2 regions of the Caproicibacterium sp. XB2 genome follow, and region 1 is predicted to be linked to the other one. Evidence: predicted binding sites of a transcription regulator. Region 1 holds the regulator's gene; the other holds the start of a gene.
The links. Region 1 encodes LexA, which represses DNA repair genes until DNA is damaged. Its sites were predicted from a motif close to CNAACANNTGTTNG; they were not measured.

Region 1 (16,438 bases):
GCCGGAATACAGATAAGCGCATCAATGCCGTTGTGCGCGGCGGCAAGGGCCACGCCCTGCGCATGGTTGCCGGCAGAGCAGGCGATAACGCCCTTCTTTTTCTCCTCTTCGTTCAGCTGACTGATTTTATAGTAGGCACCGCGCACCTTAAAGGAACCTGTCACCTGTAAGTTCTCGGTTTTCAGATAAACCTGGCAGCCATCGGAAAGTTCTGGTGCCGGAAGCAGGTCGGTTTTACGGGCTACTTCTTTCAGTACAAAAGCTGCATGGTAAACTTTGTCAAGCGTCAGCATATCGTGCCTTCTTTCAGTATCGTCTTATTTATTTTAAATAAATGATAAATGTATAATCAGTTTTAAACTCATTTCTATTTCTGCATGGCCATGGAGCCGGTCCGCAGAATCTGCAGCACCCCATAGGGATTGGCAAGCTGAATAAAGGAGTTTATCGTACCAGCATCACCGGTCAGTTCCAAAATCATAGATTCCGGTTCCACATCCAAAATATTGGCATGGAACACACTGGCAAGTTCCACCAGCTTTTCGCCGTTCTGCGCCGTCCGGTGTACTTTCATCAGCAGGTGTTCCCGAATGACGGCTCTTTCCCGCTGCAAAACCGTTACATTCACCACATCCACTAATTTACTAACCTGTTTATCCACCTGCCTTACAATGCGGTCATCGCCGGACACAACAATTAAAATGCGGGAATAATCGGTGTCCTCCGTCTGGCAGGCAACAATGGAAAGAATGTTGTAGCAGCGGCGGCTGAAAAGTCCAGAAATGCGCAGCAACACACCTGGATTGTTTTTCGCCAAAATAGACAATACATATTCTTTCTCATTTCCATCTTCATACATAGCCTTGCTCACACTCCTTTCAGTAAACTCCTTACATCTCCAGCATTGGGTTCTCCACGCTGGCACCAGCCGGCACCATCGGCAGGACATTGACATCACGGTCTACCCAGCAATCCACCAGTACCGGTCCTTTTTCTGCCAGTGCCTGTTTCAGGACCGGTTCAATCTCTTCATTGTTATGAATGCGGTATGCCTTCACGCCAAACGCTTCGGCCAGCTTGCAAAAGTCGGTGTTGGTGTCCAGCATCGTCTGCGAAAAGCGACTGCCGTAAAACAGTTTCTGCCACTGCCGGACCATTCCCAACACAGAGTTGTTTATCAGCAGTTCCACCACCGGCAGCTGATAATGTGCCGCTGTCGCAAGCTCCACACAGTTCATATGCAGGCCGCCGTCGCCCGCAATATTGACTACTTTTCGGTCTGGATTTGCCGCCTGTGCGCCCAGCGCCGCGCCAAGTCCGTAGCCCATAGTGCCCAGCCCGCCGGAAGAAAGGAACTGACGCGGCTGACGGAATTTATAGAACTGTGCTGTCCACATCTGGTGCTGCCCTACTTCTGTCGAGATAATCGCGTTGGAATCGGTCAGACGGTCCAGCGTTTCAATGATATCCTTGGGAGCAGCGCCGGACGCGGCGGTCTGTGTCAGCGGATACTGTTTCTGCCACACCGCGACCTGCTGCATCCATTCAGGGTGCTCCTTCTGCGGCAGCAAGGCCAGCAGACTCCGCAGCACTTCAAGAGCATCGCCCTCCACCCGCAGGTCCACTTCTATATTTTTGCTGAACTCCGCAGCATCAATATCGATTTGCAGAATGGGGCAGTGCCGTGCAAACAGGCCCGCATTGCACAGAACCCGGTCCGAAAAGCGGGTGCCAACCGCCACAAACAGGTCACAGTTGTGCAGCGCCTCCGCGCTGGTTTTGGTGCCATGCATACCCAGCATTCCCATGTAGCGGGGGTCGTGTGCGTCAAAGGCCCCCTGTGCCATCAGGGATTCACTCACCGGTGCGTCCAGCCGTTTGGCAAAGGTCCGCGCTTCTTCCGCGGCACCGGACGTAATGACGCCGCCGCCCAGGTACAGGAACGGCCGCTTGCTTTTGTCTAACATCTGTGCCGCCTGCTGCAAACATTCTTCCGAAGGAGATGGCGGCGGCGCAAGCGGCAGCGGCTGCTGCTTTTGGTATTCATACTTCTGCCCGGTTACATCTTTTGGAATATCCACCAGCACCGGCCCCGGTCTGCCGGACTGTGCAATCTGGAACGCCTGCCGCAGGGTATCCGCCAAGTCTTCAATATGTTTAACCAGGAAATTATGCTTTGTCACCGGCATGGTAATACCGGTAATGTCCACTTCCTGAAAAGAGTCCAGCCCAAGCAGGTCTACATTGACGTTTCCGGTAATTGCGACCATTGGCACACTGTCCATATATGCGGTTGCAATTCCTGTAACCAAATTTGTGGCGCCCGGCCCGGAAGTGGCAATACACACGCCTACCCGTCCGGTAGAACGTGCATAGCCGTCCGCAGCATGGGCAGCTCCCTGTTCATGTGCCGTGCGGATATGCCAGATACGATCCTGATACTCATACAGCGCATCATATATATTCAGCACAGCCCCGCCCGGATAGCCGAATACTGTATCCACGTTCTGTTCCAGCAGACATTCCATAATAATCTGTGCACCAGTCAGCAACATTTTTACTCTCCTCCATTTCTTATGTTTGTCGGGCTTTTGTGTCTGACCGCGGCAGACAAAAAGCTCCCGCTCCGACCATTTGGCCAGAGACGGGAGCGAAAGCTCTTCCGTGGTACCACTCTGCTTCACCGCTTGCGCGGCCTCATGCACATCCAGCAATGTGCTTTCCAATAACGGGGAAAACCGGGCATGTCTACTGTTCCAATACGGAATTTCAGCCGCCTGCTCCAGGGTGATTGACCACACATATTCCCGCCGCCTCACACCAGCCGGCGGCTCTCTGCAGGGAATGTCCTGTGTGGGCTGTCCCTTTCACTGCAATTACAGAAAATTCAATTTTTATCATTTTACTCGTTTAAAGCAGAAATGTCAAACCCCTTTCCTAAATTTTTTAAAAAAGGAAACGGGTATACGCCTGCGCGCATACCCGCTCTTTTTCCGCTTTATCCGGACCTTATAAAATCAGTCCAGCGCTTTGTCTGCTACTTCTTTCTGTACACGCGTAATGAAGGCTTCCAGGGACATACTGCCAAGGTCGCCCGCCTTGCGGTGACGTACAGAAACATTCCCAGCTTCCGCTTCTTTATCGCCGATGACCAGCATATACGGCGTCTTCTGCATTTGTGCTTCACGAATTTTGTAGCCAATCTTCTCGTTGCGGCCATCAACCTCTACACGCAGGCCGGCTGCTTCCAGTGCATCACACAGCTTGTGCGCATACTCCTGATGGCGTTCTGCAATAGGCAGGACCTGTACCTGCACAGGAGAAAGCCAAACTGGGAATGCACCGGCAAAGTGTTCGGTAAGGATACCGATGAAACGTTCAATGGAGCCAAAGACTACACGGTGCAGCATAATCGGGCGGTGTTTCTGTCCGTCTGCGCCGGTATATTCCAACTCGAAGCGTTCCGGCAGCTGGAAGTCCAGCTGAATGGTACCGCACTGCCAGGTACGGCCAAGGCAGTCTGTCAGATGGAAGTCGAGCTTCGGGCCGTAGAAAGCACCGTCGCCTTCGTTGACATCATAATCATAGCCCATCCCGGTTACTGCTTCACGCAGAATGCGTGTCGCGTCGTCCCAAGTCTTTTCATCGCCCATGTGGTCTTCCGGCATTGTGGAAAGTTCAATGTGATACGGGAAGCCAAAGGTTTTATAGACACTGTCAATCAGACGGACAACGCCCTGAATTTCACTCTTCATCTGTTCCGGTGCCATAAAGATATGCGCATCATCCTGGTGGAAGCAGCGTACACGCATCAAACCGTGCAGTGCGCCGGACAGTTCATGGCGGTGCACCAGTCCGATTTCACCAAGACGGAGCGGCAGGTCCTTATAGGAACGCATCTGTGTCTTATAAACCAGCATACCGCCGGGGCAGTTCATCGGCTTAATCGCATAATCTTCGCCGTCAATGACGGTTGTATACATATTATCTTTATAATGTGCCCAATGGCCGCTGCGTTCCCACAGCTTACGGCTGAGGATAACCGGTGTGGAAATCTCCTGATAGCCGGCCTTTTTGTGCACATCCCGCCAGTAGTCCAGCAGCAGGTTGCGCAGGACAACCCCCTTCGGCAGGAAGAACGGGAAGCCCGGACCCTCCTCCATGAATGTAAATAAGTTCAGTTCACGGCCCAGTTTGCGGTGGTCACGCTTCTTGGCTTCTTCCAACATCTCCACATAGTGGTCCAAGTCCGCCCTTTTGGGGAAAGAAATGCCGTAAACACGCTGCAGCATCTTATTTTTGGCATCGGCACGCCAATAAGCGCCGGTGCAGTTTGTCAGCTTCACTGCCTTAACACAGCCGGTGCTCATCAGGTGCGGGCCGGCACACAGGTCAATATAATCGCCCTGCTTATAGAATGTAATCTTTTCGCCTTTGCCGCTGTGCTCCTGAATCAGCTCCACCTTATAGTCCTGATGGGCGTCCTCCATCATCTTCATGGCTTCTTCCGGTGAAACCTCTACACGTTCCAGCGGAATGTCCTGTTTGATGATTTTTTTCATTTCCGCTTCGATTGCAGTCATATCTTCCGGTGTAAGGGTACGGGGCAGGTCAAAATCATAATAGAAGCCATGGTCAATGGAAGGGCCAATGGCGAACTTTGCCTCTGGGCACAGGTGCTGAACTGCCTGTGCCATAATATGAGAAGTTGTATGCCAATAGGCGCGCTTGCCGTCTTCGTTGTCAAACGTGAGGATTTCCAGCTTGCAGTCTTTGGTCAGCGGGGTGCGCAGGTCTACGACCTTGCCGTCTACGCGGCCAACACAGGCCGCTTTATACAGACCAGGACCGATGCTTTTGGCTACTTCTGCTACTGTGACGCCGGGCTCAAAGGAGCGGACGTCACTTTTCAGTGTGACATTTATCATGATTTTCTCTCCTTACATAAAATTGTGCATTTTTCTGCAGACTGGATGCTGTCGGAAACGGGAAAATAAAAAGCGCCCTGCCCCAAAAACTGGGGCAAGACGCTGTCATCTCGCGGTTCCACCCAGATTACACCTTCCTTTGGAAAAGGACAGGTGCATCTTTTGCGGCAGGTTAACGGCTGCCGGACCGGCGTACTTCTTCAGCACACACTCAGAGGCGGTAACCTTTGTGCTCTTCCTACTGCGAACGTTTTCAGCCACCGGCGCCCGCTCTCTGCTGTAGGAGGAAGCACGGCTCCCTCATCAACGATTTCCGATATTCAGTTTGCCTGTATCATAGCACGTCCCGGAAACCTTGTCAATGGACAATGTACACTTTTTCCCTATCAGCAGTGCACTGGAACAGCATAACCTACAAATTTTGCGAAAGCAGCGAAAGTACCGCTTCTTTTCTTGACAATTAAGCGCTTCTCGTTATACAATTATGAAGTAAATGCATGAATTTGCATTTTGGGACTTATTCCCGTCCCTTTTTAATGACTGACATGATTTTTACGCAGTCTGCCGGCAGGAAGCTGCGGACTGCAAAAGTCCACTGGAAGCACCTGTTTTGCTCCAGCAGATAGAGTGACAGGCAAACCGCCGGGCGCGGCCGGCGTATGGCCCATTTTTATACTGAAATGGGCCGTTTTGCACATTTTTACTCGAAAAAAGAATATTGATTATTTCCACATCTGTATGCAAAGCGGAATGGGCGCTCTCCGGGACAGAGGAGGTGCTCAAAATGAATCCGATCTTAGTAACAGTTATCCTTTGCATTGTCTGTGTGGCTGCAGGCATTGCTGCGGGATTTTTTGCGGGAGAACGCTACCGCAAACATACCGCCGAGCTTGCCATCGGCTCCGCCGAGGAGGAAGCAAAGCGGATTGTCAACGACGCGATTAAATCCGCAGAGGGAAAGAAAAAAGAAGCCGTACTGGAAGGGAAAGACGAACTGCACCGCATGCGCAGCGAAGCCGACCGTGAAATTAACGACCGGCGCAAGGAAATTCAGCGACAGGAACGCCGTGCGCAGCAGAAAGAAGAAAACCTGGACAGAAAGCTTGAATCCCTGGAAAATAAAGAGGATAAGCTGACCAAAAAGAACAAGCAGGCGGAGGACCGCCTGAATGAAGCAGAGGACATTAAAAAGCAGCAGTTGGAAAAGCTGGAGCGTATCTCCGGCTTTACGGCCGAGCAGGCAAAGGAATACCTGCTGAACCACTTTGAGTCCGAGCTAATGCACGAAAAAGCCGTTAAGCTGCGTGACATTGAGCAGCAGACAAAGGACGAAGCGGACAGCACTGCCCGCGAAGTCATCTCCATGGCTATCCAGCGCTGCGCAGCAGACCACGTTTCCGAAGCAACTATTTCGGTTGTTCCGCTGCCGAACGATGAGATGAAAGGCCGCATTATCGGCCGTGAGGGCCGCAACATCCGTACAATCGAAACACTGACAGGTGTTGACCTTATCATTGACGATACACCGGAAGCCATTACCATTTCCAGCTTTGACCCGGTTCGCCGTGAGGTAGCCCGCATCGCGCTGGAGAAACTGATTGCTGACGGGCGCATTCACCCGGCACGCATTGAAGAAACGGTTGAAAAAGCCCGCCGTGAAGTAGATACTTCCATTAAACAAGCTGGTGAAAATGCTGTCCTACAGACAGGCATCACCGGTATTCATCCAGAGCTTATCAAGCTGCTCGGCCGCCTGCGCTACCGCACAAGTTACGGCCAAAACGTACTGGAACATTCCCTGGAAGTGGCTTCTCTTGCCGGCATTATGGCTTCCGAGCTGGGGCTAGACCCAACCATGGCACGCCGTGCCGGTCTGCTGCATGATATCGGCAAAGCGCTTGACCATGAAATGGAAGGCTCCCATGTAGACATCGGTGTAAACGTGGCCCGTAAGTACAAAGAAAGCGAAGCGGTCGTTCACGCAATTGCCGCCCACCATAACGACATTGAGCCAAAGACCGTTATTGCCTGTTTGGTACAGGCTGCTGATGCCATCAGCGCCGCTCGTCCGGGTGCGCGCCGTGAAAATGCAGAAAACTACATTAAGCGTTTGGAAAAGCTGGAGGAAGTTGCATCTTCCTTCGAAGGTGTTGAACGCTGCTATGCGATTCAGGCCGGCCGTGAAATCCGTGTCATTGTAAAACCGGAAGCTATTTCGGACGACCAAATGACCATGCTGGCACACGACATCTGCAAAAAGATTGAGGCTGACCTGGAATATCCGGGCCAAATTAAAGTGAACATCATCCGCGAAAGCCGCGCTGTCGACTACGCGAAATAAGTCCTGCACTGCCGTACCGCATCTCTGCGTTGTGCGGCAGTTTTTTCATGTTATATAAAAACGAACTGCCCGAAAAAGGAGGACCTTATTGTGAATATTCTGGCCATTGGTGATATTGTCGGCAGTGTCGGCTGCCGCTTTCTGCGGTCCAAGTTGCCAACGCTGAAAAAGCTGAAGGCCGTGGATCTGGTCATTGCCAACGGTGAAAACAGTGCCGATGGAAACGGGCTGACGCCCTCTTCCGTGCGCTATCTGCTGGACAGCGGTGTTGACGTGCTGACAGCCGGCAACCACAGCTTCCGCAGAAAGGAAAGCTATGATACCTACGACGAATGCGGCCAGTTGCTGCGTCCGGCTAATTTTCCCGCCGGAGCACCGGGGCACGGCTATATGGTCTATGATATGGGCCGTATTCAGGTTGGAATTTTAAATTTGATGGGCACAGTATATATGGACCCGCTGGACAACCCCTTCTTTACGGCGGACCGCCTGCTGAAAGACACGCCCACCATTACGGTCGTAGATTTTCACGCGGAAGCAACCGGCGAAAAGCGCAGCATGGGCTATTATTTGGATGGAAAAGTCAGCGCCCTGTGGGGCACCCACACCCATGTACAAACCGCAGACGCGTGCATTCTGCCAAAGGGCACCGGTTACATGACCGACCTTGGCATGACCGGCACAGTTAACTCTATTTTGGGCGTAAAGCCGGAACTTACTATCCGCAAAATGCGCAGCCAAATGCCCGTGCGCTTCGACCTAGTACAGCAGGGCCCTTTTAAAATGGACTGCTGTCTGTTTGAAATTGACGACACAACCGGCCGCTGCCAGAGTGTGGAGCCACTGGAACTGCAGTGACCTTTTAAAGTTCCAAAATCCGCAGTATTTCAGCGTTTCCGGCCCAAAAACCACCGCCAATGCACAGGAAGTTTCAGTTGAATCCTTACCCGTTGTATGGTATACTGTAATTAAATAACAGCCTGTAGAAAAGAATAGGTGCAGGGCGCGCTTCCGGCACCTGGATTATAAGGTTTCCAAAGGAGCTTTCTCATGATAAACGGAGCAGAATTGCGAGACGCAATGATTTCCGGCGCAAACAATATTGCGAAGAACCGGAACAGCATTGATAAACTGAATATTTTCCCTGTACCGGACGGCGACACTGGCACAAATATGTCTATGACCATGGCGAATGCTTCTGCTGAACTGCAGAAATCAAAAAGCGAAACCGTTTCTGATGTTGCCCGTACGGCGGCTTCTGGACTGCTGCGCGGCGCGCGCGGAAATTCCGGCGTTATTCTTTCCCTGCTTTTCCGCGGCTTTGCCGATGGCGTAAAAGGGAAAGATACAGTGGACGGTTTGGATATGGTCAGTGCACTGGAAATTGGCGTGGGAGATGCCTACAAAGCCGTCATGAAGCCGACGGAGGGTACCATCCTGACCGTGGCGCGTGTCGCCACAGAAAAGGGCAAAGCTGCCGCCACACTGGACAACGACCCCATCAGTGTGTGGGAAGCTGTCTGCAAAGGTGCGGAAGAAGCGCTGGCCCAGACACCGCAGCTGCTGCCTGTCCTGAAAAAAGCCGGTGTGGTAGATGCCGGCGGCAAAGGTCTGTGCTGCATTCTGGAAGGCATGAGGCGCGTTTTCCATGATGGTGTCATTATCGAAAATGAAGTGGAAGAAAATGTTTCCGCTGACCTGACACAGGACGATGCGTTCCGCAGTGCTGCAGCCGAATTTGATGCGGATATTCGCTTCACCTACTGCACTGAATTTATTGTCAGCCGCACACAGGAACCAACCAAGGACCCAGAGCTGCTGCGCAGCTACCTGCAGACAATCGGCGATTGTGTTGTGGTTGTTTCAGATGATGACATCATTAAAACACATGTACACACGGAACAGCCAAACCGCGCGCTGGAAGCAGCCCTTACCTATGGTCAGCTTTTGACCGTCAAAATTGAAAACATGAAGGAACAGCACCGCAAGGCACAGGAAGCGGACGCCGCCGCCCACGAACAAAAAGCAGAAGAATCGCTGAAGCCTGCGCAGCCGACAGAAGAAGTCGGCTTTGTCACGGTCGCTGCGGGCGACGGCCTGAAGGCGCTGTTTGTGGACCTTGGCTGCACCCATGTGGTAAGCGGTGGCCAGACCATGAACCCCAGCACGGAAGATATTCTGGAAGCTGTTCTGGCCACACCGGCAAAGACGGTTATGGTTCTGCCCAACAACAAGAATATTACTATGGCAGCGGAGCAGGTTGTTCCGCTGGTCAAGGACCGGAAAGTCATGGTGCTGCCTACCCGTACCATTCCGCAGGGCCTTTCAGCTATGCTGGCCTATGACCCTGACACTTCCTGCGAAGTCAACGCTGTAAAGATGATGGAAGCCGCCGGCAACGTAGACACCGGTACTATCACATTCGCCGCCCGTGACAGTGAATTCGGCGGTCACCGCATTAAAAAAGGCGATATTCTCGGTTTGGTGAACGGCAAACTGACTTATATTGAGAAAGATATTGTACACGCCTGCTCGAAACTGACACGCTCCATGGTAACGCACTCCACCGCCTTTATCACCATTATTTACGGCGCGGATATTTCAGAGGAGCAGGCAAATGATGCCTATAACCGTATCAAGAATAAAATCAGTTCCGACATTGAAATAACGCTGGTAAACGGCGGGCAGCCTATCCACTATTTCCTGATTTCTGTTGAATAATGCATTCTTTATTTGCAAAACCGATGATTGAATTAAAAGGCGTCGGCAGTAAGCGCGCGGAACTTTTTCAAAAGCTTGGCGTACCTACTGTCGGCGCTTTGCTGCGTTTATATCCGCGCACCTATGAGGATTGGAGTCAGCCGTACACCATTGCCGACGCACCGCTGGATGTATCTTGTGCTGTGCGTGCCACGGCAGAAAGCGTGGGAGCGCCCGTCTTTTCCCGCAGCGGTCTGATGCTGATTCATGTGTGTGCGTTTGATGAAGATGGCAGTACATTGGACATCGTCTTTTTTAATAACTCTTATATACAAAGCCTCATTCATACCGGCAAAATCTATCTGTTCTATGGAAAGGTGACCATGAGCCGCGGCCGGCGGCAAATGGCAGCCCCCAACTTTGCCGAGGACGGCACCTGTCCGGGTATGCGTCCGATTTACCCGCAGACAAAAGGACTTTCCACCCGTGTGGTAGAAAGTGCTGTGCGGGAAGCGCTGCGGCTGTTGCCGGAAACACTGCGTGACCCCATTCCACCGCAGATACGAAATGAACATTCTTTATGTAAGCTGGGCTTTGCGCTGGAAAATATCCACCAGCCAAAGGACCGGGAAGGCATGGAGGTCGCCCGCCGGCGGCTCGCTTTTGAGGAGCTGTTGGTCCTTCAGCTCGGTCTGCTGTCCATGAAGGGGCGCTCCCGCAAAAAAAGCTCTTTCCGCATAGAGGACAACTGCCTTTCCTCGTTTTGGAAACTGCTCCCCTTCTCCCCGACCGGCGCACAGAAACGGGCCGCAGAGGAAGCCGTGCGGGATATGCAGAGCGGCCTGCCCATGAACCGACTGATTCAAGGGGACGTCGGTTCCGGCAAAACAGCGGTCGCCGCAGCCTGCTGTTTTGTCGTTATCCAAAACGGCATGCAGGCTGTTTTAATGGCCCCAACGGATATTTTGGCACATCAGCATTTCGCATCTCTCTCCTCCCTGCTGGAACCCGCCGGCATTCATGTTGGGCTGCTGACTGGCTCCTTAAAAGCCAAGGAAAAAGGGCAGGTAAAGGCAGCTGCGGCGGACGGCAGCCTGCAGCTGCTGGTTGGCACCCATGCCCTGTTGACTAAAGATGTGCAGTTTCGAAAGCTCGCACTGGTCATTACAGATGAACAGCACCGCTTTGGTGTCGGTCAGCGAGAGGCTCTGGCAGAAAAATCCCAAAATCCACATGTGCTGGTGATGAGTGCCACACCGATTCCGCGCACGCTGGCCCTTATGATTTACGGAGACTTGGACATTTCCATTATTGACGAACTGCCGCCGGGCAGACAGACCATTCAGACCTACTGCATTGACAGCGGTAAACGGATACGTGCACTGCACTTTTTGCAAAAACACGTTCATCGGGGACGGCAGGCCTATATTATCTGTCCTGCTATCGATTCTGACAGCGATAAAGCCAGTGTGGAAACTTACACCTGCCGTCTGCGGCAGGTTCTACCGGACTGCCGCATTGGCAGCCTGCATGGCCGCATGAAAAGCAGCGAAAAGGAAAAAATCATGCAGGATTTCTCCGATGGCTGCATTGATATTCTGGTTTCCACAACTGTTGTGGAGGTTGGCGTAGACGTACCGAACGCGGTGGATATGCTGATTGAAAATGCGGAACAGTATGGTCTGTCCCAGCTTCATCAGCTGCGCGGCAGAGTCGGCCGCGGCAGCTACCAAAGCTACTGTATTTTAATTACCGACGCACAAAATGAAGAGGCCCGCGCACGTATGCGCGTCATGTGCGAAACCAGCAATGGATTTGTCATTGCGGAGCAGGACCTAAAGCTACGCGGTCCAGGCGACTTTTTTGGGCAGCGGCAGCACGGCCTTCCACAGCTGCAAATTGCCGACCTCAACAACGACCTTGACGTCCTAAAAGATGCACAGCAAACCGCCCGCTCCCTTCTGGAGGAAGACCCCGCACTGGAGGCACCAGCGCACCGCGGTCTGCGTGCGGAAGTGCGCCAGCTGTTCCGAAACATCAGTGAAACTTAGCCGTACAGAAAGGAAGTCATATAGGTATGGCAAATATAGACTATCATTCTTTTTGCGCACATTTTAAAGATGGGAAAGACATTCAAGAAGCAGGCTTCTACCTATTCAACGACCAGACCGAAACGGTTTGCTACCTCAAGTTCCTGCCGGAACGCAAAAATCCGTATTGGGTAAACAGTTGTGACGTACCGGACGGCGTATCCTTTCCGAGCCTTGAGGAACTGATGACTTCACGCATTTTTAACCGCAAATCGCTGCAGGAAAACTGGGATAATGTATATATGCTTTCGATAAATGGAATGCACCTGGAAGATTGGCGGGAAACACTGCAAACCTGATAGAACTGCAGAAAAAGGGGCTGCTGCAAAACGAAAACTTTGCAGCAGCCCCTTTCTGTTTAAGCTTTTTGCGTTATTTTTCTCTGCACGCTGCGGGCAGCAACACACAGCAGCAATGTGGCCGCCATATCCGGCAATGTACAGCCGACCGGCGTGTCCACACGCATCAGTACCCGATATAGGATAAATCCGGCCAACCAGACCACCGCATTCAGCACGTCCAGCCTGCTTTCTCCGCAGTTCCATTTCAGCAGGAAGAAATCTGCAATTTGCACCGCAACCATCGGCGCAAATACGGAACCGATTAAGTACAGAAAATCGGTAATATCATCCATCGGGAATAACATCGCGCAGACGGTGCCTACGGCTGTAACCAACATCGCCGCGTGCCTGCCATTTATCTTTTTGGACAGTGACTCCGCAGAAATACCGGCGCTCCATGCGTCAAGAAAGGTGGTCGTCACCGTAGAAAGAATCAAAATCAGCAGTGCCGCAATGCCCAATCCGGCTTTCACCATCATGGCGGCAATGTCTGCCTTTCCCGTTAGAATAGCCGCTCCCATGCCGATAATGTACATCCAGCAGCTGACCATTCCGTATACCACCGTACTGGTCAGCGTTGCGGCAAACGGGTGCTGCGCCTCACGCGTGTAGTCGGAAATCAGAGGCAGCCACGACAGCGGCATGGTGACTGCCAATTCCACCGCTGCGCCAAATGTCAAGTCCCCTTTGACTGCCGGTTCCGCCTGACCATCGCGGAAAATTACAGCACACAGAACAACCGTCAGCACCAGCAGTGCTGCCATGGCAATTTTATTAAGCCAGCCGAGGTTTTCCACACCGACGGCAATCCACACAAGGATAAGGCCGCCGATGACGAGGCACCATACCCATGCGCCGGTGCTAACGACACCGTTCGCAGCCAGCGCCCCGTCGTAAATCATAATTGCAGTCCAGCCCACCAACTGAAGAATATTTAGGAAAGCAAAAAACAAACAGCCGATTCTGCCAAAGCTCATTTGGACCGTGCCCATGGCACTGCGCCCGCTGCGTCCGCCAATCAGTCCAGCAAAGAACAGCATACAGCAGCCAATCAAATGCCCCAAAAGAATCGCCAGCAGTCCTTTTTGGAACCCCAGCGGCGCAAAATAAGTCCCCGTTAGGATTTCCGCAATGGACACGCCTGCGCCAAACCAAATGAGTCCGTTTTGAAAGGTCGAAGTTTTTTTCATCGGCGCGCTTCCTCATAATAGGCCGGCTTTAGGTCAAACGCATGGTCCATAGGACCGCTGCCCGCACCTAAATCCAGCATTGCGGCAAGCGCACCGGAAAGATACGTTTTTGCCTTGCAGACAGATGTATCCAAATCGTATCCTTTCGCAAGGTTCGCCGCAATGGCACTGGACAGCGTACAACCTGTCCCATGCGTGTTGGGGTTATCAATGCGCCTGCCCTCAAACCATTTGTATCCGCCGTCACGGTACAGGAGGTCATTGGCATCGTTCAGCCGATGTCCGCCCTTGCACAGCACCGCACAGGAATAGGTGCTGCCGATAACCGCCGCCGCCTTTTCCATGTCCTGCGGCGAAGTGATTTTTTGTCCGGACAAAACCTCGGCTTCCGGAATGTTTGGTGTCAGTACCGTCGCCAGCGGCAGCAGCTGTTCCTTCAGTATCGCTACAGCGTCATCTGAAATCAGCTTTGCGCCGCTTGTAGCTACCATAACGGGGTCCACCACAATGTTCTCCGCCTTGTAAAACCGCAGACGTTCCGCAATCGTTTCAATCAGCGCAGAAGAAGCGACCATACCAATTTTAACCGCGTCCGGCCGAATATCTGTAAAGACACTGTCAATCTGCTGTGCCAGGAACGACGAACCCACTTCAAAAATCCCCTGCACGCCGGTCGTGTTCTGCGCTGTCAAAGCCGTAATGGCGCTCATGGCAAATACGCCATTCATCGTCATGGTTTTGATATCCGCCTGAATACCGGCGCCACCGCTGGAATCGCTTCCGGCGATTGTTAATGCTGTCCTCATTTGTAATTACCCCTTTCCAGCATTTCATTTTGCGGCAGAAGGTGGTGCCCCCAATCTGCCAGCCGCAAAAGCCAGCCGTGAAAGCGGCGGTCTTTTGCTGGATATCCCATTTTTCTGTTCTGTGGGAACAAAGGCGGGCAAAAAGAAAAGCAGTGCCTGCAAAAGGCGCTGCCACAAACAATTCTTTCTTGTTCCCTACGTTGGCATTACCCAAATCAGGTGAAGGGTCAAAGCACTTTCGCTTACTCTCAGCCCACGTTTGTGAGCTCCCCACATATATTTTTAGTATATCGAATCATTTTCATCTTGTCAAGGCAAGCTGTTTATTGGTATTTCTCGTTGGATTGCTTCCGCGGCATAGAAAAAGCCAGCGCCTAAACAGCGCTGGCTTCTTGTTCAGATATTTTATTTAATAGTTGCGGTAGAGGGCAACCACCTTGCCGAGAATGGCAACTTCTTTGGTGTAAATCGGTTCAAAGTCCGGATTTTCTGGCTGCAGACGCACACGGCCGGGTTCCCGATAAAAGCGTTTAACGGTCGCTTCTCCATCTATCATTGCAATGACGATTTCGCCGTTTTCCGCTTCCGGTGTCTGACGGGCAATGACGATGTCATTATCTAATATGCCGGCATCCCGCATACTTTCTCCATGTACATGCAGGGCAAAATAGACATCATCTTCACTGCGTTTCGCCGGTGCATAGGGCACATGGCCTTCTGTATCCTCCACTGCCAAAATGGGCCGTCCCGCCGCGACCCTGCCGACAATAGGTACCTGCAGCACGGGAACAGAACGACTCTGCCCTGTCAGATGAATGGCCCGGTTCAGACCGGCATCCCGTGTGATAAGGCCCTCTTTTTCCAGTGTTTTTAAATGTGCATGTACGCTGGAAGTCGATTTTAAACCGGTTGCCGCGCAGATTTCCCGCACGGTAGGCGGCAGCCCAGTTTGTAGGCGGCTTTTCAGGTAGTCGTAAACTTTCTGCTGGCTTGCTGTAAGCATATTGTATTTCCTCTTTTCCTTTCGCCGCAAATAAGTATACCATAGAAAGGACAAAATCGCAAACGTTTGTTTGTAAACGGCGTAATGTTGTTATTCTTTATAAAACATTCACATACTATTAACAAATTTTGGGCTATAGCGCTGTATACTGAGTATGTAATCAAGAACAACGGAGCCGCACCGTTCACTTGATGTATGTTCTACCCTCCTCAATATACCCCTCAAGCTATTGAAAAAAACCGGGTGCCGCAGCCCGGTTTTTTTCTGTCTAAACTTCCTGTTTTGGTATATTTTCCTGCCGCAAGGCCATACTAGGGCTGGAGGTGGCAGGATTGAATACACAAGATTATAAAAAGCAGGAAGAACAGGAAAACGGAACAAGCACCGGATATCCATCCGGCGGCACAAACTCATCGCCCGGTAAAAAGCCCCCAAAAGGAAAGAAAGGGTTTTACATTGCACTGGTTATTTGCCTGACGGCAGTTACCGTGGCGGGATGGACAACCTACAGCAGTTTGCACAAGTACAAAAAAAGCACTTTGGATACACTGAACACCATTACGGAAAGCACCGTGTCTTCCCCACAAGAAAGCTTGCCGTCCGTTTCTTCACAGAGCGGCTGGGAAACGAGCAGTGTAACCAGTGAACCTGCCCAAAGCAGCCAGGCGGAAGCATCGGCAGCACCCGCTTCTTCCGCGGCAGCTGCGGCACAGCCGAAGTCTGCTGCGCCTGCTGCAGCTGCGCCTGCCGGTCTGCAGGAACCTGTACCGGATGCACCGGTACAGCACGCCTTCAGCGAAACACCGCTCTACTCGAAAACGATGCATGACTGGCGTGCACACGCCGGCATTGACCTGCGTGCCGCGAAAGGTACACCCGTATGCGCTGCGGCGGATGGCACTGTGCAGGCCGTGTCCGAACCGGAAGACTTTGGCGGTATGGTACAGGTTGTCCATGCAAACGGCCTGACTACCTGCTATTGTGGACTAACCGACATTTCTGTGCACAAAGGAGATACGGTCAAAGTTGGACATCAGCT
Region 2 (16,438 bases), 860 kb from region 1:
CATGACCGCGTTGTGCTCCAAACAGGAAGTGACCACATGGCCGCCCTGCTTCACCGCTCCTTTGATAACCATGTTCAGTGCCTGCGTACAATTCATAACAAATGCGACATTTTCCGGACCAGGCGCACCGAAAAAGCGAGCGGCACGCTCCCGCACCTGAAACACAGCTTCCGCTGTACGCAGACTCATACGGTGTCCGGCCCGGCCGGGATTAGCTCCATACATTCGCAGGGCACGCTGCATTGCCGCAGAAACCTGTGGTGGCTTTGGGTATGTGGTAGCGGCATTGTCCAAATAAATCATTTCTGCTGCACCCGCTCTCTGCGTCCCAGTACATGAATGCCTGCTTCCTGTAAAATCTGTTCAGCTTCTTCTACCCCGTTGGGAACATATACACCATAGCCGCAGCCCGAGGTATTCGGCGTACGCGGCAGGCGCTCTACATAGGCCCGAATGCCATTATTGCGCAAAAGCTCACGGCTTTTCATCGCATATGTGACGGAACCTACATCTATAACAACTTGCTGACCCACAAGGTATCACCTCTTTGTAGTTTACATACTACAGAATATGAAGCCACCTTGCTTTCTGCCTTTTTTGTCCTTTAGAACTGCGCCGTGCGTTACCGCAGCAGACACACCGCATGGGCCGCTATACCTTCCCCCGCACCGGTAAATCCAAGTCCCTCTTCCGTAGTGGCTTTGACACTAACCTGTTCCACAGGAACGGAGCAGGCCTGTGCCAAATTCTGCCGCATGGCAGTAATATACGGGCGCAGTTTCGGCCGCTGACAAAGAATGGTGGCGTCGATATTTTCTATTTCATATCGGTTCGCCCGCACATGGCGGCAGACCTCCTGCAAAAGCTGTAAACTGTTGGCACCGCTGTAAGCCGGGTCCGTGTCCGGAAACAGACAGCCGATGTCCCCCAGTGCCGCGGCACCCAGCAATGCATCCGATACAGCGTGCGCCAGCACGTCCGCGTCCGAATGGCCCAGCAGGCCCTTCTCATACGGGACCTCTTCCCCGCCCAGAATCAGGCGGCGGCCGGGCACCAGTTTATGTACATCATATCCATGTCCTATGCGCATCATTTTTCGCCCCTTTTGCGCAAAACAGCCTCCGCCGCCGGTACATCGTCCGGCGTGGTGAGTTTAAAATTGGTATAACTGCCGCGGCAGAGGTGTACCGGATATCCGGCATGCTCAAACAGCTGACAGTCATCCGTCAGGTTCTGCCCACCGCCGGAAAGCAGGCTGCGGTATGCCTTGGCACAAAAAACCTGCGGTGTCTGCACCGCCCATAAGTTCCGACGTTCCGGCGTGTCAATAATGAGGCCGTTTTCGTCCGATTTTTTAATCGTATCTTTCACTGGCACCGCCAGCGCAGACGCACCGTATTGGGCAGCATCTGCTACCGCACGGTCAATTTCTTCCGGTGTTACCAGCACACGGGCACCATCGTGAATGGCAAGCAGTCTGCACGCTCCGGCCGCTTTGGCTCCGGCCGCCGCGGACTTTTGGCGGGTATCACCACCCGGCACAATGGCCGCCAGCTTGTCTGTACAGTGATTCTTCACCGCCAGCGCGCGGAAATGTGCTTCCTGACCGGGTGGGCAGACCAATATGACACGCTGAACCGTTTTCGCCTGTTCAAAAGCAGAAAGCGTATGCACCAATGCAGGCTTACCGCCCAGTGGAATCTCCTGTTTGGGACGGCCCATTCGTGTGGAGGCGCCCGCCGCCACAATCACAGCACAGCAGGAAACTTCCGGCAGACCGTCTGCCGTTTCCCATGGAAAATAGCGGAGGTCCGGCAAATATACATCTGCCAGCTCCTGAATTTCCGGCTTTTCCGGTTTTGCTTCCGCGTCCGCCAATGCCGCGACCGGAAAACCCGCCATTTTGGCGGTCCGAATCGCATACAATGCGTCTTCAAAGACCACAGTTTCTTCAGGCGTGCCGCCCAATCCGCGGGCCGCTGCCTGGAAAATCTCCGGACGGTCCTTGCCGCTGCCAAAGTCATTTGTTGACAAAATGAACTGAAAAAGCTGTGTAACGCCCAGCCGGTCAAATACCGCACGGATACTGCGGGCGTCCGTACTGGAAACAATACACATAGGGGTTCCCTGTTGATGAAGCCGCTGCAGGAATGCGACTGCACCCGGTTTTGGCTGTACCTCTGTGCGGTACCTCTCATAGGGGATCGTGTTTATTTCCTCCATAATAGCTTCCATACTCTCCTGTACCCCAAGCGTACGGAAATAGCGTGCCGAGTCCTCAACGGTCATGGCACGCAGACGGGTGTGCATATCTTTCTGCGCAGAAATGCCGTGCCTACTGAGAATGTCTTCCCCCAAGTTGTCCCATACATGCATGGAGTCAAGCAGAGTGCCGTCCATGTCAAAAATCGCATATTTTACCTGCATAATTCCTCCCGACGCCGCAGCGCCTGTCTGACAAAGTCGCTTTCCCACTTACGCATATTTCTGAAAAGAAATATTGAGGTCAACCGTACCGGTTATGCCGTTGATTTTTCCCTTTTGCGTATACTGCCATATGTTAAAATGATAGTAAAAGCTGGGCAGATTTTTATATTCTGCATACCAAATCTGATATGCCTCCAGTTCCTTTAGGTCAAAAACCGTATATCCCATGGTTTTGTTGCAGTAATAGGCTGGCTTGTACCCGGCTGCCTGGATGCGTTTGCAGAAAGCCGCCGTATACTGTGTAACTTCTTCCGGCGTTTCGCTGTTGGTACGCAGACCGCCGGCCTCCGAAATAGTGGAAATCGTTTCATCGTTTCCCGGCTCCCAATCAAAGACGACCGGCCATGTTACCTGATAGGGCTTTATCTGCTGTATCACATAGTCAGCTTCCTTTTCCGCTTCTGCTTTGGAAATCGCCTGTGAGTAGAAATAAACGCCGACCTTCAGCCCAGCTGACAAAGCGCCCTTCATGTTTTCCGTGAACCTGCTGTCCGCCTGAATTGTGCCGGTGGTCTGGCCACGGTATCCGACACGAATCATGACGAAATCCATGCCGGAGGCCTTCACTTCTTTCCAGTCAATACTGCCCTGCCAAGAAGAGACATCTACGCCGTTGACCGCACCTGCATAAGAGGTGATGCCATTGAGTGCGCTGAACTTACTGTCAGACAGGGTATTTTTTGCCACCGCATATTTGGGTATGATTTTTTCCCCTTCATAGCGGTCCTGTATAATCATATCCTCTACAATCGAAGACGATACTTGTTCCTCTGCATTTTTATGGGATGAACAGCTGTGCAGAATAGCCGTTAAAAGCAAAACGATGGCCAGCACAACCGCGCCGGCCGCCAGCAGCAAGCGCCTTCTCTGTTTTCGTATTCGTTTCTGTACACGGGGACTGCGGACATAGCGGCTCATAACATTCTCCTTTCCGCTCTGGATTCTGCGATTTATTTTACACGAATCCTGTTGAAAAAGCAACTTTACAGGACGGACGCCAATATGCTAAAATAGGGCGTAAAAGGCGGGGATTTCCCTGCAGCAACGGAAAGGAATCTTTTTAGAATGCCGATTCAAAACATCATTTTCGATATGGGGCAGGTCCTGCTTGATTACTGTCCAGAACGCTACACAAAGGCTTTTCTGCCCGATTCGGCAGGCACAGATGACTGTCATCTGGTGACACATGTTCTGTTCGGCGGCAAAACATGGCAGCAGCTAGATGCTGGCCAAATTACCGAAACAGAGGCTATTCATACCTTGCTTCCACAGCTGCCGCCGCATCTGCGCCGGCCGGCCCGGGAACTTTTCTACGGCTGGCAGTCCTATATTCGGCCGATACCCGAAACAAACGAACTGGCGCTGGAACTGCACCGTGCAGGTTATAAGATTTATATTCTCAGCAACACAGGCGTGCGCCTGCACGTTTACAGCTTCCGTATTCCGGCGTTTCAAATTATGGACGGTGCCGTGTATTCGGCGGACGTTCAGCAGGTAAAACCAGACCCCGCGATTTATCAAACGCTGCTTTTCCGCTACTCCCTGCAGGCGGAAGAATGTTTTTTTATCGATGACAACCCTGACAACATCGCCGCCGCCAAAGCGCTCGGTCTGCAGACGCATTGCTTCCAGCACGGATACCGTGCACTGGAAACAGACCTGCATCGGGCCGGTGTGCAGTGGAAGGAACAGTAACACGTCTTTCCGTTTCATATAAAGAAAAGGGCCGGACACTGTTTTGTGTTCGGCCCTTTTCCGCTGTTTTCCAACAAAACAGGCTCTGCCGCAGCAGAGCCTGTAAAGGATTCAGGTATTTTTCATAATGATACTTTCCAGCAGGTTTGCCACCTGTTCGCAGCCATCACAGCAATCCTCAAAGCGGTCAAAAGCCCGTACCCAGCCAATCTTCACCGCTGTCTTGCCGTCTTCACCGTACAGCTGATGAACGGTGTCAATGTACAGTTTATCGCCGCTTTCCTCCAGCGTGTTGACCTCCACCACATGTTCGTGAATATGTGTCTGCTTGCGGAAGTTGTAAAACTCCTGCATGGCAGCCAACAGGTGGTCACAGCACTGTACAATCAAATTTGCAAACTCCAGCGCTTCCGGACGGATATCGTTAATGTGGTACATATAAATACGCATGAGAACATCTTCAATCTTGTCGGTCACTTCGTCCAGTGCCTGCGCAAGGTCAATGATATCTTCCCGCTCAATCGGCGTAATGAATTCGCGGGCAAGCTGATTCATCATGGTATGCTTTTCCTGGTCCGCTGCATGCTCAATCATGTGCATTTCTTCCTGCTTCTGCGGCAGGTTTTCGATATTAAAGTGCTGCAGAATATCCTGCAGCTTTTTAGCCGCCTGACAGGCGTATTTCATCTGCGTTACGAAACTGTCATAATAAGGACTGGTTTTTTTCGACACGGCGGATAGCACTCCTTTGCTGATAATTGCCGAATTGCATCTCTAAAATAGAGCAACTATTTTTTACAGAGTAATTGAAAAATCAGAGAACTGCGATAAGCACTTTAGACACAACATAGCCAATCAGACCACAGCCGGGGAATGTCATAATCCATGTCATGGCCATATCTTTCGCCACACCCCAGTTAACTGCTGACATTCGTTTGGCAGCACCTACACCCATGATGGCTGTTGTTTTGGTATGCGTTGTGCTGACTGGCCAGCCGGTCAGGCTGGAAATCAGCAGACACACAGCGCCGGCCATATCTGCCGCAAAGCCCTGGTAGCGTTCCAGCTTGACCATATTCATGCCCACGGACTTAATAATGCGGTAGCCGCCAGTCGCAGTACCCAGTGCCATAGCCAAAGAACAAATAACCATAATCCAAAATGGAATCTGCAGCTGTGCCCCGGCGGAAGCCGTATGGCCGTTTGCCAGCAGAAGGCCCATCAGGAACACGCTGATAAACTTCTGCCCATCCTGCGCGCCGTGCATGAAAGCCATCGTTGCACCACCGAAAATCTGTGCACCCTTAAAGAAATGTCCCGTTTTGCGGCGGTCCATATTGCGGCAGATTACTTCGGTCAGCTTGCAGATAAGCCAGCCCAGCCCAAAGCCAAGTACAGCGGACAATGCCAGCCCATACAGGACCTTCACCCACTCGTTCCAGTGGATACCATTCAGTCCATTGTGTACAGCAATCGCAGCGCCCGTCAGGCCAGCTATCAGCGAGTGACTCTGGCTGGTAGGAATACCAAAGGCCCACGCGACGCCGCCCCATACAACAATCGCAATCATAGCAGCGCACAGCGCGATAAGGGCGTTGTGTGAATCCGTGCCAAAGTCGACCATTTTATAAATGGTTTCAGCAACAGTGGGACACAGCCGAGTCATAATGATAATGCCCAATAGATTGCAGACAGCCGCCATTCCAATTGCCGCCCGCGGCGACATGGAACGTGTAGAAACGGTTGTAGCAATCGCATTCGGCGCATCTGTACCACCGTTGACCATAATTGCAGCTAAAACAAGCAGCACCGTAATAAGGAACGGCGGATTGCTGGCAATCTGCTGCAGAAAAGTGGAAAAAGTAATCATGGCAGGTCCTTTTCTCCTCGCTGCAGGTCATCTTAACCTGTTTTTAACCTATTTTTAATTAGCAGATTTATCATATCATGTTTTTCGCCAATATACAAGCAAAAGTTGCATATTCAGGTGCCCACTTCATGCATGATGCTCAGCTATATTTAGCTGCTATTTTTATTATATCTATCTTTGATTTTTCGCTGAAAAGCAGAAAAAAGCACTGTCCATCTGTGGACAGTGCCAAACTATTCTGATTCAGTTGCCTGCGCTGGAAACGCCTGCGCCGGAGACGGAAGTGCCATTGTTCAGCAGAGAGGCAAACCGTGCTTCATGCTTTGTGCTGAGCTTAAAGTTCGGATTGCCTTTCAGCAGCGGAATGAAATACTGGTTCGAGAATCCGTACATACTCGGGTCCAATGTCCCATCCAGTGGCTTAAACGTATAGCCGTTCTGCTTGCCATACTGAATGATGTTCTCCACTTCGCTGAGGGTAGCTTTTTTCACCGACGTATTGTGCATGAGGATAATGTTCCCGCCCTCCTGCATTCCGCGAATGGAGTTTGCGTAAATACCGCTGGCGTCTGCACCCTGTGCATCTTTTGAGTCGACGTCCCAGTCATAGAAGAAGAAACCGCGTCTGGTCATTTCCTGAATGATTGCCTTGCGTGTGGAAGTGGACATAATGGGGTTGTTGCTGCCGCCAGGGAAGCGGAAGAATGGTGCCACATGGTCATTGGTTGCTTTCTTCAGTATCTGGTACATATTGTTGAAATCAGAAAGGTATGCTTCCGGAGAAGCATAAATTTTCCGGTAGTTATGGCAGGCGCTGTGCACAGCACAGGTGCAGCCAGAATCATAAATTTCCTTTAGGTATTTATCATAGTTCGGGTCTTTCTGCTGTTCCGGCTGATGAGTGATGAAAAAGGCTGCTTTGACATTGTTCTTCTTCAGGACCTCCAGCAGCTGCGGGGTCAGGTCACTCGGGCCGTCATCGAAGGTGAGGTACACGGTTTTATCGGCGGCATCTTTCCACTGACCAACCTTTGTCTTTGCATACAGGTCCGGATACAGCGCCTGATATCCCGTCAGGCCAGTCTTGTTGACCTCAAAGGCCTGTGCGGAAGAAGCAGCCGCAGCAGAAGAAGCCGAGGTGGAAGAATCTTTCGCAGTGGACGCCTTGGAAACGGCAGAGGAAGACACTGCTGTTCCCGTTTTCGGGTGCACCAACAGACGGGTAATTCCATAAGTACCACCGGCAAGCGCCGCAACCAATACAATACAGATTAGAACAATTGCGGCGTGGCGTCTTGTGCGCTTTTTCTGCCGCTCGACCGCACTCACTTTTTTTCTCTCTGACATTTTCTCTACTCTACTTCCTTTTTGCGTTGTACAGCGCATCTGCCGTCAAAATGGGCAGGCTGTTTTCATCTGTCCGGAAAATGGTTGCTTTGCTTACAGGGGAATTTACCCATGAATGAACATTTTCTGGAACGTATGTGTACATACTCATTATAAAGCGGACCAGAATAAAATACCAGTTAAAGATTTGTTACTCGCGGCAATAAAAAATTTGTTTTCGCACCGGTCACACATGTATCTTCGGTTTCCGGCGGGGAATGGATTTTTCCATAACATAATAAATGCGGTTGCGGCCGTTTTCTGCCAGCACACTAACAACATCAAACATATCCAGGGAACCGATAAACTGGCTCAGCTTTTTAAAGCCGTAGTTTCGCACATCAAAATCCGGATAGCGGCGCACCAACATATTTCCTACATCGCCAATCAGCACACGGCCGTCCTCATCGGCGTTATCCCGCACCATATTATAGATGCTGTTAATAATTTTGTCCGGCGGCACCATTTCCGGTTTGGTCGGAGCATCCGAGGCTTTTTCATTCTCTTCCGCCTGCTGCTCCAGCACTTCCAAATAGCGGAATTTGTTGCACGCCGCAATAAAGGGCGCCGGTGTCTTTTTTTCGCCCATGCCGATTACAACCATTCCGCCCTCCCGCAGGCGGGCCGCCAAACGGGTAAAGTCGCTGTCGCTGGAAACCAAACAAAAACCATCCACATGACCGGAATACAGAATATCCATCGCGTCAATAATCATGGCCGAATCGGTCGAACTCTTCCCTGCTGTATAGCCGTACTGCTGAAACGGAATAATAGAATTCTCCAGCAGCACATTTTTCCAGGAAGCGAGGGAAGGCTTTGTCCAGTCCCCGTAAATGCGCTTATACGTTGCAACACCATTGTTGCTGATTTCATCCAGAATATATCGGACATATTTGCCCGAAACATTGTCCGCGTCGATAAGGACAGCGAACCTTTTTTCATCTTGCATAGCTTTCCTCCTTTTTAACACACTCTTTTATTTTATTGTTTCCGCTGTGCGGAATATGCATTTGTGTCCCCGCTCTGCTCTGTTTTTTCCAAAAAAGCGTTGAGATAGGGACGGAAAGCACTGGGAAGCGGATAGCGTTCCCGCAGTTCTTCTATACTGGCCCACACAAGGTCCGGCGCCGATACAGGCGGAGCCAGCAGGACACGCCAGCCCGTCATGTGCCACTCGATATGGGTGAAAATATGTTTAGCCGGCGGAAGCGGAAGCAGACGGACCGGCTCCAACCCCATCGCACGCACAGCCTGCACCGCCTGCCGCTGGTCCAGCGCACCATTCTCGCTGGGCAGTTCCCACATGGAAGCCAGCAGTCCCCTTGGCGGCCGGCGGCGCAGTGCCAAACGTCCCCCCTGCTGCAGCAAAAAAAGTGTCCGCTGTTCTATTCGGCGCGGCGGCTTTGGCTTCTTCACCGGATACTGCTGTTCTCCGCCGGCAGTATGTGCCGCACACAGCTCCGCCAGCGGACAGCTTTCACACTTTGGCGGCGCATTCGGTACACAAACAGTGGCACCCAGTTCCATCATTGCCTGATTAAAATCACCGCTGTGCTCTTCCGGCAGAATTGCCTGAACGCCCGCTTCTACGCAGCGCTTGACGGTGGGGTCCGAAATATCGGCACTGTCCGCTGTCAAACGCATCCACACCCGCAGGACATTGCCGTCCACCGCCGGAACCGGCAGGTGAAACGCAATGGACGCAATGGCACCGGCAGTATAGGGACCAATTCCCGGCAGTGTCAGCAGTTCCGGATAGGAAGCAGGCAATCGTCCACCGTATTTTTCGACAGCTACCTTTGCCGCTTTCTGCAGGTTACGGGCGCGGGAATAATAGCCCAGCCCTTCCCACAGCTTCAGCAGCCGTTCCTCCGGAAGTGCCGCCAGGGAAGGAATATCCGGTGCCGCCTTCAAAAAGCGCTCAAAATATCCTTTTACCGCTTCCACACGTGTCTGCTGCAGCATAATTTCGGATATCCAGACTCGGTACGGTGTGGGATGATGCCGCCACGGCAGGTCCCGTGCATTCCGCTGGAACCACCTAAGCAGCGGCTGTACAATTCGTTTCATTTTCTGCATTCTGCCGTTTTTGTCCTCCTTTGCCTCTAAAAAAGTGCCCCGCCGGCACTGCCGGACAAGGCACTTTTGTTTTTTCTTGTGTACAGATGATGCAGAAAACTCAGTCCAGCTTGTCCGCAATATCTTCGTAGGGGCTTTCCAATGCGTTCTTTTTGTCTGCCTTACTGGCATACTGCTTTACCTGTACAGAAGACTTTGCAACGGGCTGCAGTGTTCCCGCACCAGCTACACAGCCGCCGGGGCATGCCATGCCTTCCAGCAGATAGCCGTCGTATTTACCGGCCTTTGCCACGCGTAGCATCTGGCGGCATTCCCGCAGTCCCTGTGCCGCCTGTACCTTTATGTCACGGTCCGGGTCAATCTTCTTAATAACATCTACAACAGCCTTAGCCACACCGCCGCTGACAGCAAATCCACGGCCGGCCGCTGTGCCTTCGTTCAGCTGGCTGTCCGGCAGTGCCGCGACCAAATCGACGCCGCGCGCCTCGAACATACCCATGACTTCCTCAAACGTCAACACAAAGTCGACATCACTGCGGATAGAGCGGCGGCTGGCTTCCAGCTTCTTTGCGGCACAGGGGCCAACAAAGACCACCTTGCAGTTCGGATGCTCTTTTTTCAGCAGGCGTGCTGTCAGGACCATTGGCGTAAGCGCCATAGAAATGCGGGGAGCGAATTGCGGGAATTCCTTCTTTGCCATAACCGACCACGCCGGGCAGCAGGAGGTTGCGAGGAATGGCAGTTTCTCCGGAACCTTGTCGAGGAAATCATGCGCTTCCTCCAGTGTACAGAGGTCAGCGCCGACCGCAACTTCTGCCACATCGGTGAAACCAAGCTTTTGGAACGAAGCACGCAGTTTTTCCGGTGTCATTTCCGGACCAAACTGTCCGACAAAGGCCGGTGCGATTGCGGCGTAAATCTCGCCCTCTTCTTTAATAGCGTGGATAACCTGGAAAATCTGACCCTTGTCCGAAATAGCGCCGAACGGGCAGCTGACCAGGCACTGGCCGCAGGAAACACACTTGTCATAGTCGATGGTTGCATGGCCGTACTCATCGGAAGAAATAGCGTTCATGCCGCAGGCCGCCGCACACGGGCGCTCTATATGGATGATAGCATGGTACGGGCACACGTTGACGCACCGGCCGCACTTTACACAGAGTTCTTGGTCGATAACACTCTTTCCGTTTTCACCGCTGATAGCGTGACGGGGGCAGACTTCCCGGCAGGGGTGGTCCAGACAGTTCTGGCACATTTCTGTAATATGAACGGATTTTTCCGGGCAGGCGTTGCAGGCAAACTTGATCACGTTCACCAGCGGCGGGTCATAGTACTTCTCTGCAATCGCACTTTCCACAATGCCGTCCGAAATGGGGGCATGCTGGTCCGCTGGACGCAGCGGCAGGCCGATGGCAAGCCGCAGACGTTCACCGACAATGGCACGCTCCAAAAAGACACTGGTACGGTAGCTGGCATCATTTCCAGGGACAATTTTATAAGGGAGTTCTTCGATACGCGAATAATCTCCACCCTCATAAGCAAGACGTGCCACCTCAGTAAAGACCTTGCGGCGGATATCGGTAACAGGTGAGTGTATGCCTCTAATAGCCATTGATATATTCTCCTTTTTTAATAAACTTGAAAAGCTGAAAGACAGCACAGGAAAAGCCGTTTTATACAGCGAGTATGCTTCTATCACATTCCTTTGTTTTTATTATAACAAATGCAGAGGCATTTGTCTTTAAAAATTTACTTTTTTAAAAGCCGGATGATTTTGAAGGCATTCTTTATAAAAAATAACATATTTTCACCATGTTGGTCCCCACAAAAGGGATTGCCGAACCGCCCCTCTTGTGTTATGATAAGTGTGAAACGTTTGTTCTAATGTCCTTTGCTCTGAAAAAAGGAGGAACTCAGTTTGGATCGTATCATCCTGCATAGTGACTGTAACTGTTTCTATGCCTCTGTAGAAATGCTGTACCATCCGGAGCTGCGGAACCGCCCCTTTGCGGTGGGCGGCGACCCCCGGCGACGGCACGGCATCATTTTGACCAAAAACCAGCCAGCTAAGGACTGCGGCATAAAGACCGGTGAAGCACTGTGGCAGGCACGTCGAAAGTGTCCGGATCTTGCTGTGCTGCCGCCGCGTTTTGCACTGTACCGAAAATTTTCCGACCGTGCAAGGCAGCTTTACCTGCAGTATACCGATATGGTAGAACCATTTGGTCTGGATGAAGCGTGGCTGGATGTGACCGGCAGCGTTTCCTCTCCGCGGGAGGGTGTCCGGCTGGCAGACGAACTGCGGTGCCGCGTTCATCAGGAACTGGGCATTACCGTCAGCGTCGGTGTCAGCTGGAACAAAGTTTTCGCCAAGCTGGGCAGTGATTACAAGAAGCCAAATGCCACCACGGCCTTTCTGCGAGACAACTGGAAAAGCCGAATCTGGCCGCTGCCGGTCAGCAACCTGCTGTTTGTCGGCCGAGCCACCCAGCAAAAACTGCTGGAATACGGTGTGCACACCATCGGTGACCTGGCGGCCATGCCGCCGAAAGTACTGCAGGCACGCTTCGGAAAAAGCGGGCCGCTGCTGTGGAGCTATGCCAACGGACTGGACACGTCCCCTGTGGAACGCTGGGGAAGCCGTTCCGCCGTTAAATCCATCGGCAACTCCACCACAACCCCGCGTGACCTAACCTGCAATACAGACGTGAAAGTCGTTTTTCTGGTTCTCGCGGACAGCGTTGCTCATCGCCTGCGGGAACAGGGATTTTCTGCACGCACGGTTTCCATCAGCGTACGCGACACGCACCTGCACACATTTACCCGACAGCACACCTGTCCGCAGTATACCAACATCACCCGTGAAATTGCCGAAAGCGCCTACCAGCTCTTCTGCTCAAACTATCACTGGTCGCTGCCAGTGCGCAGTGTGGGCATTACGGTTTCGGATCTGCTGCCGGCAGGACAGAACATACAAACTAGCCTGTTCCGGGACGAAAAGAAACGAATGCGCGCTGAAAATCTGGACGCCACATTGGACGGCCTGAAAAAGCGCTACGGGAATGCCTGTGTACAGCCTGCGGTCCTGTTGGAAGACACACAGCTGAGCGGCACCTCCTCCGGGAGCATCTGTGCCCTGCCACCTGCCGCAGAAAAGAAGAATTGACTTTTTCTCTTCTGATCCTACTCTTTTATCATAGAGGATTACTGCTGAAATGTCAATTTTATTTTTGCCTTTTTTATGCGTTATTCATAAAAATAAAATTCCGTTATTTGCAGATAGAAAGAATTATTCTGCCGATCTCTTTACACAAAAAAGCTCCCGCCAGCGGCAGGAGCTTTTTTATAAATTCGGTGTAAAAAAATAACCGTCCCCGACCCTGCAGGTATGCACCCCAAAGACACGGTCAATCTGCCCAGACTTCACCAGTGCTTCCGGTGTATCGAAGTCTTCCAGCCGTCCATTGAACAGCAGTGCAACCTGATGACTGTACCGCAGAACCAATGACAGTTCGTGCAGAACCATAACAATCGTTTTGCCCCGTCGGTTCAGCTCTGTCAAAAGGCCCAGCAGTTCAAACTGACGGTGCAGGTCCAAATATGTGGTTGGCTCATCCAGCAGAATAATATCTGTATCCTGTGCCAGTGCCATAGCGACATACACCCGCTGCCTTTCTCCGCCGGAAAGTTCCCGCAGGTCACGGTCGGCCCACTTAAAAATGCCGGTTTCCCGCATGGCGGTATCCACTGCCTCCCGGTCTTTTTCCCGCATTCTGCGGGAAAAACCGAGGTACGGAAAGCGTCCGTGACTGACCAGCTGCCGGACCGTAATGGCAGGCAGCCTGCGCACCTGCGGCAGATAAGAAACCGTGCGGGCAAACTCGTTCCGGCTGAAGTCGGACAGCAGGCGTCCACCCAGCGTAATGCTGCCATCAAGCGGCGGCAGCTGACGGGCGATGGTCCGCAGCAAAGTGGTTTTGCCGCAGCCATTCGGCCCGATCAGTGATGTAATTTGTCCTTTCGGTATGGAAAAGGTGAGGTCGGACAAAACTGCCCGCTCCGGATACCCCACTTTTGCGTGACAAAAATCAATCATACAATCGGCCCTTTCTGTGCCGCAGCAGCAGGCTGAGAAAAAACGGACCACCCAGCAGCGACAGGATAATTCCCACTGGGAATTCAAAAGGCGCAAATATCACCCGCGCCAGTGTATCACACAGCAGCACAAACGCTGTTCCGGACAGCGCACAGGCCGGCAGCACCCAGACATTCCGGCCGCCCACCAAGCGCCGAACAATATGCGGCACCAAAAGGCCCACAAAGCTTAACAGGCCCGCGAAACTGACCGCGGCACCTGCCAGCAAAGCCGCCGCCAAGATGGCAAGAAAGCGTGTCCGCTGTACATTTAGCCCCAGGCTAGCGGCACTTTCCTCCCCCAGCTGCAGTACATCTAAATTTTCCGCAAGGAATCCGGCCAGCAGCAATCCTACCAGAATATAAAAGAAAGCGGATTGAACATTTTCCAGTGCAACACCGGAAAAGCCGCCCAGCATAAAGCTGCTGGAGCTGGCCACTGCGTTCGGTTCCAGCAGGGTAATGGTGTTAATGCCCGCTGTCAGCATACTGCCCACCGCAATGCCCGCCAATATCAGCACTGTACGGGAAAAGGCCGCACGAACAGCCAGCGCATAGATAAAAAGAGCCGTACAAAAGGCACCCAAAAAAGAGGAAATGGGCACCAGTCCCATCGCCGGCGGAGCAAATACCGCCGCCAACAGGCCAAAAAAGCCTGCGCCTGCATTGATGCCAATCACATTTGGGCTTGCCATGGCGTTGTTGAGAACTGCCTGAATGACCGCACCAGCAACCGCCAGGGCACATCCCGCCAGTCCCGCCGCAAGCGTACGCGGTACACGTACATTGACAAGGACCTGCCACACTGTGCTGTCCGTATCCCGGTGGGACACCGCGAAAATCATCTGCTGCAGGGAATAAGGCTGACTGCCGCAGCACAAGCTCAGCAGTACTGCAGCCGCGGCGGCGACAGCCATCAGCAGCAGCGCTGTTCGGTTATGAGATTTGGGACGCGAGTTTCGGGTAGAGGATTTTTGCGAGATAGGCATAGCTTTCCCCCCAGCGGTCATTTGGTTTATAGTGGAACAGGTCCTTCGGCAGCTGATAATACCGCTTATTCTTGACAGCCGAAAGGCTTGCCCAGCCGGGGTTTGACTGCAGCGTCTGCTTTAGGTGCGCCTGCGCCTTTGCGTCACTCTTCCCCATAGTTACTGTAAAAATGAAATCCGGATTGGCAGACAGAATGGACTCCATACTCAGATTTTCCAACAAGTTTTTGTGGTTCGTGGCAACGTTCACCGCGCCCAAGTCTTTCAGCATGGCGCCTGTCATGGAGTTTTCCCCTTTGACCGTTGCATTGGTTGAATAGGCTCGGATAAGAAGTGCCGTCGGCTTGGGCTGGCCCTGCACGGTGTGGATGATTTTCTGTATATGTTCCTGTACCTCCAGCCCGTTTTTGTGGTAAAGGTCCGACCGGCCGGTCATGCTGCAAAGCTGCTGCAGCATAGAAAGATAATCTGTAAAGGTTTCCACACGAAAATAAGCGTGCGGGATACCCGCTTTCGTCAAAGCAGCGTGCAGCTTAGTATGTTCCGGCAGGCTGGCCGAAAGAAGGACAAAGTCCGGTGAAGCTGCCAAAATTTTTTCAAGATTTGGCTTTTCGACCGAACCGACGACCTGCAGACCGTCCGTCTTTTGCACTCGTTTTTCTTCTATGGCATCGCTGGTCACGCCCACCACGCTGCCACCCGCCAATTTCCATGTTTCTGCAAAGCTGCCGTAAGCCGCCACCACCCGTTTCCACGACTTTACGGAAACGGTATAGCCAAGAGCGTCCTGAAACGTGACTATCCGCTGTGTGGAGCTATCCGCTGACACAGCACTTTTCACCGGTGCTGCCGAGGAAGAAACTGCAGATGAAGCAGCCGCCGTACCACATCCGGCAAGGAGCGCTGCCGCCAGCACACCGCACATGGCCCGTGTAAAGATTTTGATACGCAAAACACCCAGTCCTCTCTTTTCCCCATAAAAGGAAAGTGCCGCAAAAAGCAGCATCTGCTTTCCGTGCACTTTTCTTTCTTCTATTCTTGTCTGCAAATAGATTTTACCGCACTGCTTCCTGCAGCGTTTCAACCAAGCCGTCCGTTCCGACGCGTTCCAGCATCAGGGCAAGGCGCTCATGCGGCCGGCCGTTTTTCTGAAAATAATCGAGTGCCGCATCCGCCGCCCGAATGACCTGCTCCTCACTGTACAAAATTGGCAGCAGCTGCTGGCCCTTGCGGAAGTGGTTCCCGAATGTGCCGCCAAAGTTCAACTGGTAACCTACTTTTCCTGTCCACGCCTTTTTCGGGCAGGACCGGACGCATTTGCCGCACTTTCTGCACTTGTCCCGGTCAATCGTAACCATTTTGGCTTCCTTGTCAACCGCAATGCACTGATTAGGGCAGACCTTTGCACAGGCACCACAGTAGATACAGTCCTGCTCATTCCATGATGGAATCAAACAGCCCTTAATGCCAAGGTCATTTTCTTCCGTTTTCAGGCAGTTATTGCAGCAGCCCGTAATACCAATCTTAAATTTATGGGGCAGGTCACGGCAGTAATAGCGCTCGTCCAGTTTCTTAGCCAGTTTCTGTGTATCAATTAGGCCGTTCGGGCAAACCGTGCTGCCCTGACAGGCAGTAATGGTGCGCACACGGGGACCGCAGGCACCCTGTTCCATGCCGCCTTCCTGCAGTTCTTTGCGGACAGCCGCAATGTCCTGCAGTTTAATAAATGGAATTTCTACTCCTTGGCGGGAAGTGAGGTGAACATAGCCCTTTCCGTACCGCTCGGCAATTCCATAAA

Region 2: dinB (DNA polymerase IV) is a predicted target of LexA. The motif match lies at 11,387-11,400, and genes of this name have one in related genera.

What each region holds. Positions count from the first base shown of each region.
Region 1 covers NZ_CP173227.1:244,123-260,560, reverse strand. Annotated here, with positions in the region: gene ilvA (threonine ammonia-lyase) at 1-293, opposite strand, end outside; gene ilvN (acetolactate synthase small subunit) at 368-859, opposite strand; gene ilvB (biosynthetic-type acetolactate synthase large subunit) at 891-2,555, opposite strand; T-box leader at 2,638-2,880, opposite strand; gene thrS (threonine--tRNA ligase) at 3,018-4,928, opposite strand; gene rny (ribonuclease Y) at 5,713-7,269, shown strand; gene ACIHKT_RS01160 (TIGR00282 family metallophosphoesterase) at 7,360-8,127, shown strand; gene ACIHKT_RS01155 (DAK2 domain-containing protein) at 8,320-9,990, shown strand; gene recG (ATP-dependent DNA helicase RecG) at 10,014-12,020, shown strand; gene ACIHKT_RS01145 (hypothetical protein) at 12,047-12,358, shown strand; gene cytX (putative hydroxymethylpyrimidine transporter CytX) at 12,418-13,590, opposite strand; gene thiD (bifunctional hydroxymethylpyrimidine kinase/phosphomethylpyrimidine kinase) at 13,587-14,396, opposite strand; TPP riboswitch at 14,572-14,678, opposite strand; gene lexA (transcriptional repressor LexA) at 14,806-15,399, opposite strand; gene ACIHKT_RS01125 (M23 family metallopeptidase) at 15,732-16,438, shown strand, end outside.
Region 2 covers NZ_CP173227.1:1,389,894-1,406,331, forward strand. Annotated here, with positions in the region: gene ACIHKT_RS06995 (aminotransferase class V-fold PLP-dependent enzyme) at 1-303, opposite strand, end outside; gene ACIHKT_RS07000 (DUF3343 domain-containing protein) at 300-533, opposite strand; gene ispF (2-C-methyl-D-erythritol 2,4-cyclodiphosphate synthase) at 623-1,090, opposite strand; gene ispD (2-C-methyl-D-erythritol 4-phosphate cytidylyltransferase) at 1,090-2,427, opposite strand; gene ACIHKT_RS07015 (glycoside hydrolase family 25 protein) at 2,476-3,405, opposite strand; gene ACIHKT_RS07020 (HAD family phosphatase) at 3,553-4,182, shown strand; gene ACIHKT_RS07025 (DUF47 domain-containing protein) at 4,294-4,914, opposite strand; gene ACIHKT_RS07030 (inorganic phosphate transporter) at 4,997-6,052, opposite strand; gene ACIHKT_RS07035 (polysaccharide deacetylase family protein) at 6,296-7,399, opposite strand; gene ACIHKT_RS07040 (NYN domain-containing protein) at 7,626-8,387, opposite strand; gene mutY (A/G-specific adenine glycosylase) at 8,420-9,517, opposite strand; gene ACIHKT_RS07050 (4Fe-4S dicluster domain-containing protein) at 9,618-11,123, opposite strand; gene dinB (DNA polymerase IV) at 11,436-12,683, shown strand; gene ACIHKT_RS07060 (ABC transporter ATP-binding protein) at 12,861-13,613, opposite strand; gene ACIHKT_RS07065 (FecCD family ABC transporter permease) at 13,606-14,640, opposite strand; gene ACIHKT_RS07070 (ABC transporter substrate-binding protein) at 14,588-15,592, opposite strand; gene ACIHKT_RS07075 (4Fe-4S binding protein) at 15,696-16,438, opposite strand, start outside.